Regions from separate parts of the Lachnoanaerobaculum sp. MSX33 genome, predicted to be linked through region 2. Evidence: predicted binding sites of a transcription regulator. Region 2 holds the regulator's gene; each other region holds the start of a gene.
The links. The regulator Rex, encoded in region 2, represses fermentation and respiration genes when NADH is low (regulators of the CRP and FNR family bind a similar motif). The targets are predictions, from matches to a motif close to ATTGTTAANTANTTAACAAT.
Positions count from the first base shown of each region.

Region 1 (2,277 bases), on a different contig from region 2:
AAAAGCATTTCAAAGGCTGCCAACAATCTCTTTCTTGTATCTGCTACCGTAATAATATCATCTACATATCCTCTTCTTGCAGCATATACGGCTGAATTTTGTAAGTTCTCATACTCTCTTGTTTTCTCGTCAAGAGTTGCCTTTATATCTTCACTTGAATCAATTTCTTTTGAATATATTATCTTTACAGCCTCACTTGCATTCATCATACCCATCTTTGCATTTTCCCATGCAAAAACTATATCGGCACCTATTGATTTTGAATTCATTGAAAGTGAAGCGCTTCCGTAAGCATCACCCACTATAAGGCTGACCTTAGGAACTGTTGCATTTGCATATGCATATGTAAGCTTTGCACCTGCCTTAGGCATTCTCTTCTCACTGCATTTTGTAGTTCTGTATCCTTTTACATCTACAAGTGTAAGTACCGGAATATTGAAGGCGTCACAGAATTCAACAAAACCTGCCGCCTTATCACTTCCCTGATGAGAAAGTACATTTTCAAACTCATCTGCAATCTCGCCGTTCTCATCATAAAGTGCTCTTCTGTTTGCTACTACACCTACAGTATTACCGTTTAATCTGATAAAACCTGTAAACATCTCTCTTGCAAAATTTTTCTTTACTTCAAGCACATATCCGCTGTCTGAAATAATATTCAGTGCAAGTGCGGGATCGCTTATTCTACCTTCAAGTTCAGGTGTAAGTCTGTTTAAATCATCTGTGCACTCGATATATGACATATCATCCTCATTATTTGCAGGAAGAACTGAAATAAGCTCTCTGATTCCTGAAATGATTTCAGACTCGGTTCCTATAAAATCAACCAAACCTGTGGATTCCGATTGGAACTTGGCACTTGAAAAATCATTCTTATCCTGTGAATTTCCGTTTATAGCATTTGGTGAATTTACAAAGACCTTTGCCTTATCCTTCTCCATAAATACAAAATCACTGAGTCCGTTGCTGATAGCCATTCCGCCGCCGCTTAGACCGAACACAGCCTGTATCTGCGGAATAACTCCACTTGCTTTTGTCTGTGCTAAATATATTTTTCCAAAGGCATCCAATGCATCAAAAGACTCTTCCAGTCTCAGACCTGCACAATCAACAAGCCCTACTACCGGTGCTCCCATCTTCATTGCCATATCATATAGTGCAACAATCTTCTTTGCATGCATTTCTCCTATTGAGCCGCCAAGCACTGAAGGATCCTGACTATACACATATACCAGACTGTCATTAATCGTACCGTAACCTGTCAATACACCATCCTTTGGAGTATCCTTATCAGATAGATTGAAATCTGTGTTCCTTGAACTTATATATGAGCCAATTTCCACAAAACTTCCGGTATCGAGCAAATCTTCAATTCGTTTCATAGCAGAAACTCCTATTTGAGCCATATACAAACCTCCGTTTTAATTAATAAGTTGTTGTGATCTAAATAGATTTTGATCACCGTGATATTATATTTTAATAAAAAATATAGCATCACCGATATTGTTAAATACAAAACAATCTTAAGCTATTTTATAATGAAATCAACAAAAAAACAAGGGCAAAAGCAGTGAAATAATATTCATTTCTGTCAATTTTTTTTACTGTTGTATAAAACCACAACAGGTAAGCATATAATAAAACTCACAGAAAAAAATTTAATTTTATTTCTGTGAGTTTGTATTTAAAGCAACAATTATCAAGACTTTAGATACTGCTTAAAGTTTTCTTCACTCATATCCGCCCTTTTCGCAGCTTCCGATACACTTAATATGCCATCCTTTACCAAAGAAATAAGCACACTTATCACACCTTCTTTTCTACCTCTTGCTTCCACTTTATCCAGTACCTCACACATTGTTACACTCTCCTTTCTACTAAGCTCGTTTATCGTTTCTTCAAATCTGTCATCTTTTGTCATTGCAGACATTAACATCAAAAGCTCATCTACATGTTTGATTACCGTCTCGCACGCAACATAATCATTACTTACACGCATCTGATACAAATAATCAGCAAGTATCCAAAAATCACTCCTAAACTTATCTATTGTAGTTTGAGTACAAAATGTATTATCAAGGAAATAGAAAATTAAAAGTTTTTTTAAGTTCTGTCTCGAAAAGAGAATAGTCATTATATTCAATAACAAGTTTAGATATTTCTTTTCTAAAATCACCTTTATTTTTATTATCATGAGAAGAAACGTATTTTTCGGATAGAATACTAAACAAATTTTTTCCATTAACAAAGTATTCTTTATCATCCTTAACTGGTTTT
Region 1 is NZ_AZXX01000027.1:441-2,717, reverse strand. Features, by position in the region: gene HMPREF1495_RS03020 (acyl-CoA carboxylase subunit beta) at 1-1,406, opposite strand, end outside; gene HMPREF1495_RS03015 (hypothetical protein) at 1,700-2,134, opposite strand.
Region 1: HMPREF1495_RS03020 (acyl-CoA carboxylase subunit beta) is a predicted target of Rex. The motif match lies at 1,503-1,522, and genes of this name have one in related genera.

Region 2 (2,277 bases):
TATCTATGACCTTACTAACTATCTTATCAAGAAAATATCTGTCATGTGAAACTATAATTACCGCACCCTTATAGTTTAAAAGATAGGATTCAAGCCATTCTATACTTCGAAGATCCAAGTGGTTTGTAGGCTCGTCAAGTAAAATAATATCAGGTTCTTCTAAAAGCAGTTTTGCAAGGAAGACTCTTGTTTTTTGACCTCCTGATAATGTATTTATCTTTCTGTCAAAATCATTTTCATCGAATCCGAGTCCTTTTAAAATACCGATGACTTTACTCTTTGCGGCATATCCGTCCATCAGCTCATAACTGTGAGTAAGAGCGGTATATGAAGAATATAACTCTTCAAGTGCCTCGCCTGAAAGATGTTGCATCTGTTCCTGCATCTCTAACATTCTTTTTTCCATGTTAAGGATATGCTCTATAACTGTATATAGCTCATCTATAATACTTAATGTGGAATCTACATTATTTATCTGTCTTAAGTATCCGAGTTTTGCATCCTTTGCAAGTATAACATTACCGCTGTCGGCATGTTCCTCACCTGTAAGTATTTTTAGCAGTGTGGTTTTTCCGGCACCGTTTACACCGACAATGGCAACTTTTTCATGTTCATTGACTAAAAAATTTGCATCTTTTATTATCTCATTGCTTCCGAAAGACTTTGAGATATTTGTAGCATTTAAAATCAAAATTTGCCTCCTTAGCCATATAATCCACATAAGTATAGCTTAAATACATGCTTAAATGCAAGACAATTCATGATACAAATGAAGCCTTTATATGCTCAAAAACTTAATAAAATATATAATATTCACCATATATATCTGTATTGACATTTATATTAATAGATAATATACTAATTGTAGAATTCTTAACAAATGGAATTGCTGAGAATAATTTATAAATTGATATTTGGAACGGAATAAATATGGAAGAAAGAAAAATATCCAGAGCAGTCATTTCAAGACTGCCAAGATACTATAGATACTTAGGTGAGCTGTCAGAAGAGGGTGTTGAAAGAATATCCTCAAAAGAACTCAGTGAGAGAATGAAGGTTACGGCTTCTCAAATCAGACAGGATTTAAACAACTTTGGAGGTTTCGGACAGCAGGGATACGGATATAATGTAAGATATCTGTATAATGAAATCGCAAAGATTTTGGGAATTGACCGTCAGCATAATATTATAATAATAGGTGCAGGTCATTTGGGACAGGCTATTGCAAATTATGCAAACTTTGAAAGAAGAGGTTTCCTTATCAAAGGAATGTTTGATGTGGATCCTAATCTTTTCGGAAAAACTATACGTGGTGCAAGAGTGTATTCTCTTGATAACCTTGAGAAGTTTGTATCTGAAAATGATATACAGATAGCGGCACTTACAATACCGAAGACCAGAGCAATGGAAGTTGCGGACAGACTTATAAAGTCGGGAATAAAGGCAATCTGGAATTTTGCACATACAGATTTGGTTGTACCTGATGATGTAGTTGTTGAGAATGTGCATCTTTCAGAATCTCTTATGAGGCTGTCATATAGAGTCAGTAATGTAGATGCTGTTCCTTTTGAAGGGAAGTATGATTAGAGGGATCGGCACTGATATAGTCGAAATAGACAGAATATCAAATGCAATTAAAAAGGAATTTTTTTTAAAGAAGGCTTTCAATGATAGTGAAATAGATATGGCCGGAGGCAGAAACAGAGACAGTTTTCTGGCCGGAAATTTTGCTACAAAGGAAGCCTTTGTAAAAGCATTGGGAACAGGTTTCAGAGGTGTTGAACTTAAGGACTTGGCGGTACTCAGAGATGAACTTGGAAAGCCTTTTATAAAAATCTGTAATAATTCAAACAGACATTTACAAGGAATTGATGAGAATAAAATCCATGTATCCATAAGCAATACCGACTCATTGGCAATTGCAATGGTAGTAATAGAAACAGACTAATATGTGGAGATGGGGATATGAGAATTCTTGATGAAACTGCATTAAAATATATACCTGAAAGAATTAAGAATGCAAATAAAGGCAGCTATGGGCATGTTCTGGTTATTGCCGGAAGTAACGGAATGAGCGGTGCCGCATTTTTGAGTGCAATGGCGGCATATCGTTCAGGCGCAGGTTTGGTTAGAATACTTACGGTAAGCAAAAATCGTACAATTTTACAAACACTTTTACCTGAAGCAATAATAACAACTTATGATGAGAGAGAAGCATATGAGAATAAGGAATGCTTTATAAATAAGATTAAGTCATGTCTTGATTGGTCAAGCGTA
Region 2 is NZ_AZXX01000092.1:20,365-22,641, reverse strand. Features, by position in the region: gene abc-f (ribosomal protection-like ABC-F family protein) at 1-691, opposite strand, end outside; gene HMPREF1495_RS11515 (redox-sensing transcriptional repressor Rex) at 931-1,587, shown strand; gene acpS (holo-ACP synthase) at 1,580-1,948, shown strand; gene HMPREF1495_RS11505 (NAD(P)H-hydrate dehydratase) at 1,966-2,277, shown strand, end outside.

Region 3 (2,277 bases), on a different contig from region 2:
ATTGCACTTTCATGAATAGCAAGTTTTTCCTTCTCATTTACATCTATATAAATAGCTGATGTATGTCCGTAACCACCGTCTGCAACAAGTCTTTCAGCCTTAGCTATAGCCTCATCAAATGTCTTTGCATTATACATTGCAAGTACAGGTGAAAGCTTTTCATGAGCAAACTCTTCGCTTATATCAACAGACTCCACCTCACCGATAAGTATCTTTGTACTTTCAGGTACGCTTACACCTGCCATTTCCGCAATTTTAAATGCAGACTGTCCAACGATCTTGGCATTTAGTGATCCGCCTACAATAATAGTCTTTCTTACCTTATTAAGCTCGTCCTTCTTCAGAAAATAACAACCTCTGTATGCAAACTCTTTTTTTACTTCATTATATATACTCTCCATTACGGTAACAGACTGCTCCGAAGCACAAATCATTCCGTTATCAAAAGTCTTTGAATGTATTATTGAGTTTACAGCCATCTTAATGTCAGCTGTTTCATCAATGATAACCGGAGTATTTCCCGCACCTACACCTATTGCAGGCTTACCTGATGAGTAAGCTGATTTAACCATTCCCGGACCGCCTGTCGCAAGTATAATATCAGCCTCATGCATTACTTCATTTGTAAGTTCAAGTGAAGGTACATCTATCCAACCTATAATGTTCTTTGGAGCGCCCGCTTTTACAGCTGTTTCCAACAGAAATTTAGCTGTATAGTTTGTGCAATCCTTTGCTCTTGGGTGTGGACTTATTATAATGGCATTTCTTGTCTTAAGTGCCAAAAGGATTTTAAATATAGCTGTCGATGTAGGGTTTGTTGTTGGAATAACAGCCGCTATAACACCTATAGGCTCGGCAATTTTTCTTATACCGAAAATATTGTCCTCTTCAATCACTCCGCATGTCTTAGTGTCCTTATATGCATTGTAAATATACTCTGCAGCATAGTGGTTTTTGATAACCTTATCTTCCAAAACTCCCATTCCGGTCTCTTCTACCGCCATCTTCGCAAGCGAGAATCTCTCTTTATTGGCAGCCATAGCTACCTCATAGAATATTTTATCAACCTGTTCCTGAGAATAGGTCGCAAATTCTCTCTGAGCTTCTCTCAGCTCTTTCATCCTGATACTTAAGTTATCGATATTATCCACAATAAAATTCTTATCTGCCATATTTCCTCCGACATAATAAAATGAATATTTCGTTATTTTTTTAACACAGTTAGATAATACTATATTGTTATTTTTTTGTCAATATGATATTTCAAACTTTTCGAAAAAAGCGAAGATGACTTTTCAAACGGTCATACATTAAGTTTTGAGGAGTCCATGAAACGTCTTCGAGAGGGATTAAATGATGGAACATTATAGACTTATTGTTTCAGAAAATTATCACCGTGATATAAAAAATATATTACATTATATTTCTGTATCATTTACATATAACTTTTACTTTTGTAAAATGCACTTTACTATCCTATTCCAATTATTTTTGATTCACATTTTTCTGGTGCGCTTTAATCTTTTTTATTGCCCAATCATAATGGCTTGCAGTTGCACTTACAAAGTATGAACCAAGCGCACTTCCCCCGACCCATTTATAAACACCTTTTGAAAAGAGTTCTTCATTTGTAAATTTTTCAGCTAACGCTAATACATCACTATGTGATTTATGAACCATTTTAATTGCGTCTTCAAGAGAAGTATTTTGATGTTTCTTCCAAAATTCCACATTCATATCTCCATAAGTTTTCCAGTTATACGGTTCAGGCAAAAATGGTTTTTCTTCTCCCTTTTGATTGGAATGTACCCAATTCAAAATAAGCTGATGCCATTCATAGAGATGGATTAAAACATCTCTTAAGTTTTTATCTCTTTTCCAATGAGCTTCTTTTTTCTTTTCATCTTTTGAAAAATCAAACGGTGTGTTTAACTCTTCCTCTGTCATCTTTGAAATAAGTAAATTTAGCTTTTCATAGTTTTCCTTAGCAGCAGTCATTAAATCATTTTTTGTCGTTGGTCTTGGCATAACAAATTCCCCCTATTTCACTGAATATCTTAATATGGTTTTTTGTTTTTCTTCTGTTGTTCTGTTTTTATTACTTAAGTATATTTCTTTATGAAAATCACCTATTCTTCTAAGATTAAGTTTTCTTGCAAATTCATTAAGCCGTTCAAATGATTTTGGCTCATCATCATAACTTCCGGCATGTAAAATCTGAATGGATTTACCTTCTTCTATTTCTCTAAAACTTATCTCATCATACAATGCATTAGT
Region 3 is NZ_AZXX01000025.1:25,887-28,163, forward strand. Features, by position in the region: gene adhE (bifunctional acetaldehyde-CoA/alcohol dehydrogenase) at 1-1,172, opposite strand, end outside; gene HMPREF1495_RS02500 (ClbS/DfsB family four-helix bundle protein) at 1,486-2,028, opposite strand; gene HMPREF1495_RS02505 (GyrI-like domain-containing protein) at 2,041-2,277, opposite strand, start outside.
Region 3: adhE (bifunctional acetaldehyde-CoA/alcohol dehydrogenase) is a predicted target of Rex. The motif match lies at 1,236-1,255, and genes of this name have one in related genera.